DNA from 3 places in the Lactiplantibacillus sp. DA1 genome. Region 2 is predicted to be linked to each of the others. Evidence: predicted binding sites of a transcription regulator. Region 2 holds the regulator's gene; each other region holds the start of a gene.
The links. Region 2 encodes Rex, which represses fermentation and respiration genes when NADH is low (regulators of the CRP and FNR family bind a similar motif). Its sites were predicted from a motif close to TTGTGAANTANTTCACAA; they were not measured.
Positions count from the first base shown of each region.

Region 1: RXV91_RS00395 (class II fumarate hydratase) is a predicted target of Rex. The motif match lies at 3,222-3,239, and genes of this name have one in related genera.
Region 3: pflB (formate C-acetyltransferase) is a predicted target of Rex. The motif match lies at 1,936-1,953, and genes of this name have one in related genera.

Region 1 covers NZ_JAWHTQ010000001.1:87,468-92,405, forward strand. The annotation lists gene citX (citrate lyase holo-[acyl-carrier protein] synthase) at 1-42, opposite strand, end outside; gene RXV91_RS00390 (flavocytochrome c) at 208-1,596, opposite strand; gene RXV91_RS00395 (class II fumarate hydratase) at 1,796-3,178, opposite strand; gene citF (citrate lyase subunit alpha) at 4,490-4,938, opposite strand, start outside.
Region 2 covers NZ_JAWHTQ010000001.1:439,352-444,289, reverse strand. The annotation lists gene RXV91_RS02080 (ABC-F family ATP-binding cassette domain-containing protein) at 1-1,753, opposite strand, end outside; gene RXV91_RS02075 (redox-sensing transcriptional repressor Rex) at 1,921-2,598, shown strand; gene RXV91_RS02070 (type II CAAX endopeptidase family protein) at 2,734-3,378, opposite strand; gene groES (co-chaperone GroES) at 3,571-3,855, shown strand; gene groL (chaperonin GroEL) at 3,911-4,938, shown strand, end outside.
Region 3 covers NZ_JAWHTQ010000005.1:100-5,037, forward strand. The annotation lists gene RXV91_RS08635 (VanZ family protein) at 106-621, shown strand; gene RXV91_RS08640 (serine hydrolase domain-containing protein) at 804-1,793, opposite strand; gene pflB (formate C-acetyltransferase) at 2,215-4,473, shown strand; gene pflA (pyruvate formate-lyase-activating protein) at 4,510-4,938, shown strand, end outside.

The sequences.
Region 1 (4,938 bases), 350 kb from region 2:
TGTAATCGTTTGGGGCGTTCCCGCTGTAAAAATAGTCGCCATCGCTGTCACTTTCTTCCTATAATGTATGCTTATATCTTCAGCTTAACTGAAAAAAGCCGATTTTTAAACTAATTATGCTCGCTTTAACACGTTATCGCTCATAAAAATCGACCACGTCACCAATATCAATGACGTAGTCGATTAATTTCGAACATTTAAACGAACTTATTGTAAGTATTTAAACATTTGTTGCCCGGCTTGACGCCCAAAAATCACCGTTTCAGCAATCGAGTTACCACCAATGCGGTTATTACCGTGTAAGCCGCCAACGACTTCACCGGCTGCAAACAAACCAGCAATTGGCTGTTCCTGCTGATTCAAGACTTGAGTTGCCGGATTAATGGCAATACCACCCATTGTGTAGTGAACGGCCGGTGCAATATGAATCGAATAGAATGGTCCCGTTGCAATATCACGATCCATCCCAGTTGTCCGGTCAAAGGCCGCATCGTTGTGACTAGCAACTGCTTGATTCCAGTCAGTAACGGCCTGTTCAAGCGTCGCCCCATCTAACCCAGTCTCAGTTGCTAAAGTGGTCAAATCGGCCCCAGTCTTCACTAGCCCAATGTGGTCATAGAACTCAACCGCTTTGACCCGGTCACGAATGCCCCGGTCAAAAATCAGGTAGGCCCCGGTGCCGCCTAATTGATCAATGGCAGCCGTCACATTTTTACGAGTATCCAACTCATTGACAAAACGTGCGCCCTGTTGGTTGACTAAAATGGCGCCCTCACCCCGGACAGCCTCGCCAATCAAGTAAGCATGGTCGGTATCTTGTTGAACCGTTGGATGAACTTGGACTTGGTCCATATCAACAACTTTCGCACCAACGGCTTCCGCTAACAAGATGCCGTCGCCAGTCGCACCTGGTTGATTAGTCGTCTGATAGTTTTTGAGATCATCACGATACTTACCGAGTAATGCCTTGTTCGCACCAAAGCCCCCAGTTGCTAGCAACACAGCGCCAGCTGTAATCGTGACAGCACCATCAGCAGTTGTTGCCTTCACACCACTGATTTTGTCAGCATTGACAATCAGGTCATCGACCTTAATGTCCGTTAACAATGGCAATTGGGCGGCCGCCACCTGTTTTAATAATTCGGTGACTAAGAAACCACCAATTGGTGCCATTGAGCTTGGACGATGGGTCCGCATCACGCTCATGCCACCCGTAATTGTCAAATCGTCTAGCTTAATACCGTGGTCCGCTAACCAGTCAATTGCTAACGCACTGTGCTCTGTGAAGAACTTCAATAGGTCTTGGTTATTCATGCCGCCCCCACCCTTGAGGGTTTCGCCGTAGAAATCACCAAAACTATCGACAATGTGGTGATGAAGTTGCACGTTAGTTTCAGCCGCATTCATTCCTGATGAAGCTCGGGTGGTGTTCCCACCAATCTTAGGCATTTTTTCTAGAATAACGGGTTTCAATCCCAATTCATGTGCTTGAATGGCAGCTGTTAGGCCAGCACCACCTGATCCAATAATAATCACGTCATAGTTTGGTTTTAAATCCGCTAATGCGGTTGGTGTAAATGTAAATTTATCAGCCATTGAATACCACTACTCCCTTCAATTCGTCCAGACCAGCAAATGGGCCTAGCAATCGAGTCCAATTTTATTAGTCCAACAGTTAACAAGCAGATTATTACGGTTAACTCGACACGGGCCATCATTCCAAATCTAGGAATAACGGCCCGTGCCACGTTAAGATACGTCAGCTAACCGACGCTTGACCTTTGCTCATTTTACCTTAATCATCAATGTTCGTCATATCAATCGGAACCATCCATTCATCGAATTGTTCCGCCGTTACTTTACCCGACTTGATCGCTGCTTCACGTAAAGTCGTTCCAGCTTTTTCAGCAGCTTGAGTAATGACAGCACTATCATGGTAACCGATGTGTGGTGATAATGCCGTAACGGTCATTAAAGAACTGTCCACTAATTCTGCCATCCGATCTTGGTTAACAGTCAAGCCAGCAATCATCCGGTCAGCGAAACCAGTAATCGTTCCGGCTAATAATTCAGCGGATTCCAAGAAGGCATCAATCAAGACCGTCTTGTAGACGTTCATTTCAAAGTTACCTTGACTAGAAGCTAAATCGACGACCACGTCATTTCCCATGACCCGTACAGCGGCCATCGTGATGGCTTCAGCTTGAGTTGGGTTAACTTTCCCAGGCATAATTGATGAGCCGGGTTCGTTAGCCGGAATGTTCAATTCATCATATCCCGCCCGGGGACCACTTGCTAAGAAGCGAACGTCATTGGCAATCTTCATTAAATCAGCAGCCAACGTCTTGATGGCCCCGTGGACCACGTTCAAACCAGAGTGATGTGCCAAGCCATAGAACTTGTTGGAATCGGCTGTAAATTCAATGCCATATAGTTTACTCATGGCATCGGCAATATTTTCAGCAAAATGTGGTGCAGCGTTTAGACCGGTCCCAACAGCGGTCCCCCCCATTGCGAGTTCGCCTAAGGTTGGGTTCAATTGCTTCAAGTAAGCAATGTCATGTTCAATAGCACTCGCCCAGCCACTCACTTCTTGGCCAAAGGTTAATGGCGTGGCATCTTGAAGATGGGTCCGACCAATCTTAACAACCCGCCAGTACTTCTTTTGTTTGATTTTCAGTTCTGCCAACAAGTGTTCCGCGGCAGCAATCAGCTTGTCCACAGCAACCGCGGCCGTAATATTCATTGCGGTTGGGAAAATATCATTAGAACTTTGACCATGGTTCACATCATCGTTTGGTAAGATTTCAATGTCGGGATTGAGCTTGCCAGCCATGTGTGCCACCACTTCGTTAACATTCATATTTGTTTGCGTTCCAGAACCAGTTTGATAAACTACCAGTGGAAAGTCCTTACGCAACGCTTCGTCATCTAGCGCTAATAGTTTATCAATGGCAGTCACGATTAAATCAGCTTTTTCGGCAGTCATTGCTTCAACTTCCTTATTTGCAATCGCGGCGGCCCGCTTGATTTGAAGTAGTGCTCGAATCATTTCTAACGGCATCTTGGTACCAGTTGGGAAATTATGGCGACTTCGTTCCGTCTGGGCTCCCCATAATGCGGTTGCAGGAATTTTAACTTCGCCTAAAGTATCTGATTCAACTCGATATTCTGTCATGTTGATAACCTCCAATTAATGTGTTAGTAAGCGCTTACTAAGTGTGTGAAAAAAATAACATTTAGTTTATAAACTAATTTTACCGTCCAAATACCGGTATAGTCAAACTGTATTTTAGTTATAATTATTAATTATGAGGTTGATATATCAGCTTTTAGGAGCTCTCAAAAAGGAAATTACAGCCTTTGAATAAAAATGTTTATTTTTTCACATGGTATGATTTATTCTTAGTTATAAATTCTATTCAATTACAGCTGATTACGACCACTATTTATCGACAAACAAGTTAAAATTTGGCTGTTTATCCATCCTTCATTCACCCCAATGCCCTGATATTTTTTAGCGTATAACTGAACACGTGTTTCTTAATCAACCTACTTGATTCACCAAACTAATTAAGCTGTCATTAATCATGATAAAAACGTGCCGATTGATTAAAGTCAAAACCAACCAGATTAAGTCCGCTGGGAAAAGTTCAAACTAGTGTAAACCTGCTTGATTTGCGCGCCCTACGCCGACTTCCAGGCATTTCTGCCAATTGCTGGAACGTGGTGGGCACAGATTTGAGCCGAAGCCCACGTCTCAAATACTGGCCTTCCACTAACCAAGCAAAGAACGCTTGCTAAGTGGAATTTCACCACTTAGCATTGTCAGAAACGCCTTCCAGCCGGGACAGTGTTCGAATGACAGTTATGGATGTACCCAATTTTTGATGGATTGATCGTTATTCTTCTCAACCGATAATCTTGTTATTTGTCTGTGAGACAAGAAATGCGATTATGCCAGCTCAACTGTGTCTAAATCATGATGCTTAGTATTGGAATGGCTAAAATGATCGACGTCAACTTAACGCTTAATTGAAGCTCCAGTTTCAAAATAACCAACAACCAATTGTACCAAGTTAAGTGGCCGTTCATCAGCCATACGAGCGGCTTACCGGACCGGAGGGGCTGGGTGACAATGCTCAGTAGCCAAATTATTCTTAGCTGGAAGTGGGTTGCTTCCGGCTTAGAATAAGACTCGTATTTGAGATGACGCGGGTTGTGCGTTAGCTCAAATCGACGTCGGCTTACGTTCCAGCAATTGTCACCCAGCCCCGGAGGTCGGAATAGGACGCACACACGCTGACGAACAGCATCCAAATCAATCGGCACGTTTTTATCATGATTCACACTAATTAATAAGCTATCTCATATTGTATGATTGTTCTATTTTGTTACTACCTTGCGTTTCACTTACCGAATTGTCCAAATAAAAATGACCTAGCCAACAAAATTTGCCAAGCAAGGTCATTTTTGTAATCAATATCTTTTAGTCCTTAACTGCTTTGATTGTATCAATAATCGTTCCATCGCGGTATTCGATCAAGGCGACAGTCCGATCAGTAAATTCAAGTGGTTGTGGTTGGCCAACTTTCTTTTCAGCCAACTGTTGTAATTCTTCAATCGTGTAGACAGGGACGCCTGGCACATGGCTTAGTGCTTTGACCAAGTCCTCGCGCCGTGGATTAATGGCAATCCCGTATTCCGTCACTACAACGTCAATTGAATCACCGGGAGTGACGACCGTCGTTACGTCAGGAACAATCGTTGCTAACCGGCCCCGAACAAGCGGTGCGGAAATAATGGTTAGTTTGGCCGTAGCCGCGTCTTGGTGACCACCAATGGCGCCCCGGATCACGCCATCCGAACCGGACATGACGTTAACGTTGAAGTGCGTATCAATTTCCAAGGCACTCAGAATGGCAACATCTAATTGGT
Region 2 (4,938 bases):
GCTGCTGCTTGCTAGCCTGATAATTTTGCTGGCCCGTCGAACGGGGAGTGACAGTTGCTGCGCTAGTTGGGTCAGTCGTCCCAGCGCTGGCGGCTTCTTCAGCAGCTTGACTGGCAGCCGCCGCTGCAATTTCAGCCTGTTCCTGTTTTTTGTCAATGTAATAGTCGTAGTCACCCAAGAAAAGTTCAGTTCCTTCTGGTGAGACTTCTACGACACTGGTTGCAACTTGGTTAATAAAATAACGGTCATGTGAAACGAAGAGTAGGGTACCATCAAAATCGTTGAGGGCTACTTCTAATACTTCACGACTGTCAATATCTAAATGGTTTGTCGGTTCATCAAGAATCAAGAAGTTGTCGTTTTGCATGGCGAGTTTAGTCAGTAGTAACCGGGCCCGCTCGCCACCAGATAGTGCGTGGACGGGTTTATCAACGTCTTCTCCAGTAAAGAGAAAGCTTCCTAGAATGGTTCGGATATCTTTTTCCGGCGTGGTTGGATGTTCATCCCATAATTCACCCAATACTGTCTTCTTGTCATTAAGGTTGCGTTGTTCTTGGTCATAATAACCAGTGACGACGCCAGTGCCAAACACGGCCTTACCCTTAATGAATGGAATTTGGCCCAAGATACTCTTGAGGAAGGTTGATTTACCAATCCCGTTTGGGCCGACGATGGCAATTGCTTCATGTTTTTTAACACTGAGATTATCTGGTTCTGAAAGGATTCGACCGCCGTAACCCACGGCAGCGTCTTTGATGGTCAAAACGATATTTCCACTTTGCTTGGCGGCATGAAAGCCAAAGTGGGCCGTTTTCTCGTCATTATCAGGACGATCTAGTCGTTCCATCTTAGCTAATTGCTTGCGCCGGGCCTGGGCACGTTTTGTCGTAGAAGCTCGAACAATATTACGGTTAACAAAGTCTTCAAGTTTACTAATCTCGGCTTGTTGTTTTTCATAGTGTTTCCACTGAGCTTGAATGCGTGCCGCTTTTTCTTGAACAAACTGATCGTAATTGCCAGTATAATGGACCATTTCATGGTGCGACAGATCATAAACTTCATTAACGACTCGGTCTAGGAAGTAACGGTCATGGCTGACAATAAGCAATGCGCCTGCATATGACTGTAAATAACTTTCTAGCCAAGTTAAAGTTTCAACATCCAAGTGGTTAGTTGGTTCGTCAAGAATAAGTAAGTCGCGTTTTTCAAGTAGTAACTTGGCGAGTGCGAGCTGCGTCTTTTGACCACCTGATAGTTCAGTGACCGATTTATCATAGACATCAGCGTCAAATTGAAATCCGTGTAAAACCCCCCGGATTTCAGCTTGGTACCCGTAACCGTTTTTCTGTTGAAATTCCGTTTGAATTTGGTCATAGGTTTTTAAAGTTTGTTGGTAGGCCTGTTCATTGTTCATAATAGCCGGATCACTGAGTTGATTTTCGAGTTGATGCATTCGATTTTCAATTGCATGTAGTTCGGCGAAGACACTACTCATCTCTTCCCAGATTGTATTATGACTGTCTAGGCCTTGATCTTGGGCCAAGTAACCAATTGTCAGTCCCTTGCGCATCGAAATCTGGCCTTCGTCAGGCACCGTTTCACCAGCAATCATTTTAAGTAAGGTTGATTTGCCGGCGCCATTGCGACCAACGAGGGCCACCCGGGCGTGCTCTTGAATGTCCATTTGTACGTTATCGAACAAGACATCGGCACCAAAACGCCGCATTACCTGCTGTACTTGTAGTAAAATCACGCTTTATTAAGCTCCTTTCACATTTGATTCGTGACATAATTGTAGCATATTGCAACGGTTTGCCCAATTATTTGGAATAATAAGTAATTATTATTTCACAAAGTTGTAGGTTATGCTAGAATAGTGTCAGCAAATTCACAAACTTTTATATAGGAGGACGCGTCCGAATGGCAGAAACAAAAATTCCACGGGCAACGGCAAAACGGTTACCAATTTATTACCGCTACTTGAATATCTTACTAGATGCAGATAAGAAGCGGGTATCATCAACCGAGTTGTCCGAGGCGGTTAAAGTAGATTCAGCAACGATTCGGCGAGACTTTTCGTATTTTGGGGCGCTCGGTAAACGAGGGTATGGATACGATGTTGAAACGTTGCTTGCATTTTTTAAAAAAATTTTGAACCAAGATACCTTAACGAACGTTGCCTTGATTGGGGTCGGGAATTTAGGTCACGCTTTATTAAACTTCAATTTTCACAAAAATAGTAATGTTCGAATTTCAGCGGCCTTTGATGTGAACGAGGCGATTGCCAATACGGTTCAAAGTGGGGTGCCAGTGTACCCAATGACTGAGTTGAAGAAGCAATTGATCGAACAACAGATTGAAATTGCAATTTTAACAGTTCCAACGACGGTTGTTCAGGAAATTACGGATGATTTGGTTGATGCTAACGTGAAGGGAATTATGAACTTCACGCCGTTACGAATTTCGGTTCCAGAAACAGTCCGGGTTCAAAACGTTGACTTGACTAATGAATTGCAAACGTTGATCTACTTTATTGAGCATTACGGTCAGCAATTGGGTGAATCTGGTCATGACGATCAGAATGAGGCTCAAGACTAAGGTATTGCCTTAGTTCTAGAAATTGATAGTGAAAGGTGCCCTGGGAATCAGTCCTAGGGCACCTTTTTGTGTCAATTTTTTATGTGAAACAAGTGTTTAGTGACGGCTACAGTTATTGAGACATACTAGGCTTGATTAATGCAACAATCCAAGCAATGTTGGTAATACGACCGATGCATTCATTAGGATGTGGGCAGTCATAGAAGTTTGAATGCGACCGGTATGCTGGTATAGCCAACAGAATAAGAGGCCGACAAACGCATACAGAATGAAGTGACCGTCCGCATGTGCGAAGCTAAATAACACACTCGCAATTAAGGCAGCTCCAATCTTACCAGTGACCGCGCTCAGATTACCGAAGATAACTTTGCGAAAGACGATTTCTTCCATGATTGGAGCGCCGATAATGATGGCTAGGAAAAAGGCTGGGTATTGCTGGCCAACTGTCAGGAGTGTGGTGGTATTGGTTGAAGCAGTTGACTGGCCTAACAAGGCAGTGATTTTTAGAATAATCAATTGGCCGACGATGACGAGCCCGAGTCCGATCAATCCCCAAAGAATGGTTTTGATCCAATTACTAGGATGCTTTTCAATCACATTTTTAGTTTTCATTCGGCTAGTTAACCAAATGAGCAGGACGGCACCGACCAAGTAATCAACGGTTTGAATAACGAATACTTGAGAACCAAGTTGATGAAAAGCGGTAACTAGAACGCTTGGTAGGGCATAAATAATAAAGTAAATAATGAGAATAAAGATTGATTGGCGGCGATTGACCATCAACTCACGTCCTTTTAAAAGTTTAATTTAAGTTGCATAGCGATAACTGTAAATTTCATTATAGTCGATTTGACATTCTTTGACTAATAATTGACAAATTACTTGCAATCTTGAATTAAAATGATATAGTTGACAATGTAATTAGCACTTGGAACTAAGGAGTGCTAAAAAAGAATAAATGGAGGGATTCACGTGTTAAAACCATTAGGAGATCGCGTTATCTTGCAACAACAAGAAGAAGAAGAACAAACAATTGGTGGGATTGTCATTGCCAATAACGCCAAGGAAAAGCCTCAAAGCGGGAAGGTTGTTGCCGTCAATGACGGTCGTGTTTTAGATAACGGGACAAAAGTTGACCCCAGCGTGAAGGTCGGCGATCAAGTATTATTCGATAAGTATGCCGGTACCGAAGTCAAGTATCAAGGTGCTAAGTACTTGGTATTGCACGAAAAAGATATCGTTGCAATCGAAGACTAATCCATTTAAATTGCGCAACTTAAAATAAATTAAATTCATGAGGTGAATAGAGATAATGGCTAAAGAATTAAAGTTCTCTGAAGATGCACGTTCAGCGATGCTAAAAGGTGTCGATCAATTAGCTGACACAGTTAAGTCAACGTTAGGTCCTAAGGGTCGCAACGTTGTTTTGGAACAATCATATGGTTCACCAACCATTACTAATGATGGTGTAACGATTGCTAAGGCGATCGAATTAGACGATCATTTTGAAAACATGGGTGCTAAGTTAGTTTCTGAAGTTGCTTCAAAGACTAATGATATCGCTGGTGACGGGACGACTACTGCAACGGTCTTAACGCAATCGATTGTTAATGAAGGTATGAAGAACGTTACGGCCGGTGCTAACCCTGTTGGTATTCGTCGTGGGATTGAAGAAGCTACTAAGACGGCGGTTGACTCATTACATGCTATGGCACACGAAGTTAAGACGCAAGAAGATATTGCACAAATCGCTTCTGTATCTTCAGCAAGTGAAGAAACTGGTAAGCTGATTGCCGAAGCCATGGAAAAAGTTGGTCATGATGGTGTGATCACGATTGAAGAATCACGTGGTGTTGATACGAGTTTAGACGTTGTTGAAGGGATGCAATTCGACCGCGGCTACTTATCACAATACATGGTTACTGATAATGATAAGATGGAAGCGGATCTCGACAATCCATATATCTTAATTACTGATAAGAAGATTTCAAACATTCAAGATATCTTACCACTATTACAATCTATCGTTGAACAAGGCAAGCCATTGTTGATCATTGCTGATGACATTTCTGGTGAAGCTTTACCAACCTTGGTCTTGAACAAGATGCGTGGGACGTTTAACGTTGTCGCCGTTAAGGCACCCGGTTTTGGTGATCGGCGTAAGGAACAATTACAAGATATCGCCATCTTAACTGGCGGGACGGTTATCACTGACGACCTTGGCCTTGAATTGAAGGACACGACCATCGATCAATTAGGTCAAGCCAACAAAGTTACGGTTACTAAGGATAACACCACCATTGTTGAAGGCGCTGGTGCCAAAGATGCTATCTCAGAACG
Region 3 (4,938 bases), on a different contig from region 2:
ACCAATTGAAACAAAAAGTGTCAACACTTTTCCTGAATTTATTTTTATAAATGGTCAAATGTCCTTTTCTTCTCTATACTATTTAAATAAAAGGAGCGACTAAATATGCTAGCTTGGCTACCATTCTTACTTATCTCAGTACTGTTCATTGTTCTATTATATGCCTGCGCGCGTTCAGCAAGCACCAATATCCAACGGTTTAAGCAGCTCAGCTTGATTGCTTTTCTCTGGATATTAACTGCTTTTTGCTACACACCTACGAGTTACAACTTCGGTACTCAACTTGTGATTCAATATATTCAATGGGGCCCTGTCAAATTGAATGTGATTCCCTTCCAACAATTAGACATTGAATTTTGGCTCAACGTCCTTCTTACCGTTCCGTTAGGCGGCTTGTTGGCGTGGAACTTTCCCGACTTACCTTGGCGTCGATTTATTTGGTTAGGTTTACTCACCGGCCTGACACTCGAACTAGGTCAATTCATTCTGGACTGGTTGGTTAATATCAAGCGTTGGGTCGATATCGACGATGTTATTACTAACTGGGCTGGCGTCCTTCTTGGCGCAGCCAGTTATAAAATTATGCGTCACGTTCCCGGACTACGGTGGTTACAAAAGTAGCCTATATATGGAAGTAAAAAATATGGTGCCACCCTTCCACGTTTTCCCATCGATTACGCCTTGCAGGTAACCTGGCAAACTGTCTATTATTACCTCGCAATTAAATAAAGCGTCGCAACCGTGAATGACGGTTGCGACGCTTTATTTAATTTCAAGATCAACATCTACTAGCTTGATCATCTTTAAGATTCAAAAAACAAATCAAAAACTTGTTTACGATCCCGATTCCAAACTTGATTATCACTCGTTGGGTAGACTCGGTTTGTTAAAACAACTAGTCCCACCTGTCGATCCAAATCGAAAGCGATGGCTGGTCCTGTAAAACCGGTGTGAAAATACTGATGACGTCCTGCACGTCGTTCCCAACCTAGTGTTCGACCGTTTTCGTCATATTCCCCTAACCAGTCAAAGACGTTTTCATCAAGTACCCGTTTTCCTTGATACTCGCCAAAATTCAACATCATTTCAACAAACACCGATAAATCTGTCAATGTCGAAAACAAGCCCGCATGGCCACTCTCACCATTTAGCAAGAACGCTTTATAATCATGAACCTGTCCTTGAATTTGTCCTCTTAGCGGATCAAACTCCGTTGGCACAAAACGAACCTTAGGCCGATTTAAATTATAACCCGTATTGGTCATAGCCAATGGATAGCAGACATGATCCTGAATACTTCGTGCTAATGACCCGTCAACTGCTCTAATAATCCAGCCCAGCAAAATGAAACCTAAATCTGAATAGACGTACGTTGTGCCTGGAACATTAACTAGTGGTGCATCATAGACTGCTGTAATTAAATCCTCGCGCTGCATCTTATCCAGATTATCAATATCTGCCGGTAAGCCACTATTATGAAGTAACAAGTTCTTAATCGTTATTTCAGGATGCGTAAACCCGGGTAAAAATCGAGCCACCGAGTCTGTTAAATGAACCGTGTGATCCGATAGTAACTGGAAGATCCTTGTCGTTGTTCCTACAACCTTAGTTACCGATGCCAAATCATAGATCATGGCTGGATCCAAACCGATAGCAAATTCATCACGGCCCTGTTTGCCATGATAATATTGACTAATACCTTTAGGGGTGATCAAGCTAAACGACGCCCCGTAAATATCACCAGCTTCAATACAACTGTCAATATATTGTTCAATTTTTTCGAGCATCTGCATTACGCCCACCTTTCGTGACATACATTACTTTTCATCTAGTTGCTTTCTTTATGATAACGAACTTCCTCATAAAATCAACGGCAAACGTTTTGTAAATCCACTGCACACTATTTTACTTTTTATTAACTAACTAGTTGAACACTTGTTATATTATGGACAATATTCCACTTATATATCAAAGCAAGCATGAGTTTGGGCTATTTTTTAAATATAATTAAGTGAATTGTCAATGCCTAACTATCGCAATAAACACTGTTATATCAACCTTTAGATTTCAAAATACTTTCATAGATTATATAAAATTGACCTAAATGTGAAATAAATCATCTGGAAGCGGTTACAAATCCGTAAAAAAATGTTATGATTCAAATATAGAATTTTATCAATCATTTGATTGGATTCAAATTATGGAGGCGAGAAAATGATTACATCAGAAAAGACAACAAAACCCGCAGCTTGGAAAGGCTTCAAGGGAGGGCACTGGCAGGAAGAAATCAACATTCGTGATTTCATTCAAAATAACTACACCCAATACAATGGCGACGAAAGCTTCTTAGCTGGCCCAACCGCTGCTACTAAAACTTTAAATGATAAGGTCTTAGCGTTAAAGAAGCAAGAACGTGAAGCTGGCGGTGTGTTGGACGCTGATACTAAAGTTGTTGCAACGATTACTTCTCATGGCCCTGGCTATATTCAAAAAGATCTCGAAAAGATTGTTGGTCTCCAAACCGACAAGCCTTTGAAGCGAGCCTTTATGCCATATGGTGGTATCCGGATGGCTGATGACGCCTTAGAATCTTACGGCTACACTCCTGATAAAGAAAACGATAAAATCTTCACAGAATATCGCAAGACTCACAACCAAGGTGTCTTCGATGTTTACACCCCCGACATGCGGAAAGCACGTCACTACAAGATCATCACTGGTCTACCAGACGCTTATGCTCGTGGCCGCCTTGTTCCAGACTTACCACGGGTTGCTGTTTATGGGATCGATCGTTTGATGGAAGACAAGGCTAATGACTTTGCTCACATTGGTGATGGTGAATTAACCGATGATGTTATCCGTCTCCGTGAAGAAGTTCAAGATCAATACCGGGCTTTAGCCGACATGAAGAAAATGGCCGCTAGTTATGGTTACGATATTAGCAAGCCTGCAACTAACGCACAAGAAGCCATTCAATGGATTTACTTCGCTTACTTAGCTGCCATCAAGACTCAAAACGGGGCCGCAATGTCCGTTGGTCGGATTGATACAACAATGGATATCTTCATTCAACGCGACCTAGAAAATGGCGTTATCGATGAAGACCAAGCCCAAGAATTAATTGACCAATTCGTTATGAAATTACGGATGGTTCGCTTCATCCGTACTGAAGAATACAATTCACTCTTCTCCGGTGACCCAATCTGGGCAACCTTATCAATGTGTGGCTTAGGCATTGATGGGCAACATCACGTTACTAAGACAGCCTTCCGGATCTTAAAGACCTTGGATAACATGGGCGCCGCACCAGAACCAAACATCACAATTCTATGGTCAGACCGCTTACCAGAAGACTTCAAGCGTTATGCAACACAAGTCTCCATTGACAGTTCAACCATTCAATACGAAAACGATGATTTGATGCGGGTACAATGGGGTACCGACTACTATGGGATTGCTTGCTGTGTTTCAGCACAACCAATTGCTGACGGCATCCAATACTTCGGTGCTCGGGCAAACTTAGCCAAAGCTATTCTTTACGCCATCAATGGTGGTCGTGATGAAATTGCCGGTGACCAAGTTGGACCTGCTTACGAACCAATCACTTCAGAATACATCGATTACGACGAATTCATGAAGAAATTAGACAAACAAATGGATTGGTTAGCTGACACTTACGTTAACTCCCTCAATGCCATTCACTACATGCATGACAAGTATTACTACGAAGCTGCCCAATTAGCTTTGAAGAATACTGACCTTGACCGGACCTTCGCAACTGGGATTTCTGGTTTATCACATGCTGCTGATTCGATTTCAGCAATCAAGTATGGTCACGTTAAAGTTATTCGTAATGAAGATGGAATCGCCGTTGACTTCAAGGCTGACAACGACTTCCCTCGCTACGGGAATAATGATGACCGTGCTGATGACATTGCTAAATGGTTAGTCAAGGAACTATACAGTAAGATGAATACGCATCACCTCTATCGGAATGCCAAACTTTCAACTTCTGTCTTGACGATTACCTCAAACGTTGTTTATGGTAAGAATACGGGTACCACACCAAATGGCCGTCAAAAAGGCGAACCATTCTCACCAGGTGCTAACCCAGCATACGGTGCTGAAAAGAGCGGTGCGTTAGCTTCACTTCTTTCAACTGCCAAATTACCTTACCGTTATGCAACTGACGGGATTTCCAATACGTTCGGCGTTACACCTAACACGTTAGGCCATGACCTCGAATCACGGAAAGATACGTTAGTAAATATGTTAGACGGCTACATGAAGAACGATGGGATGCATCTGAACATCAACGTCTTCAATAAAGACACCTTAATTGATGCCCAAAAGCACCCAGAAGAATACCCAACATTAACGGTTCGGGTTTCTGGCTACTGTGTCTACTTCGCAGATTTAACTAAGGAACAACAAGATGACGTTATTTCACGGACATTCTTCGAATCAATGTAACATTTAATCTTTAATAGTTAAGAAGGCGAAAGGCTCATGGAAAACAAACAAGTTTCAACAACGCAAGCGGCGGCAAAGGAGCCTTTGATAGGCTACGTTCACTCCATCGAAACGTTTGGCTCCGTTGACGGACCAGGTATCCGTTACGTGGCGTTCCTTCAAGGATGCCACATGCGTTGCCAATACTGTCACAACCCTGATACTTGGAAACTCAACGTTGGCGATCAAATGACGGCCGACGAGATTCTCGAAGACGCGTCTAAATACCGGGCTTTCTGGGGCAAGACGGGTGGCATCACAGTCAGTGGTGGTGAATCACTGGTACAAATCGACTTCATCTTAGACTTATTTGAAAAAGCCAAGGCGATGAATATCAGTACTTGTCTGGATACTTCTGGACAGCCTTTTACCCGAGAACAACCTTTCTTTGACAAATTTGAGCGTTTAATGAAGGTCACTGATATT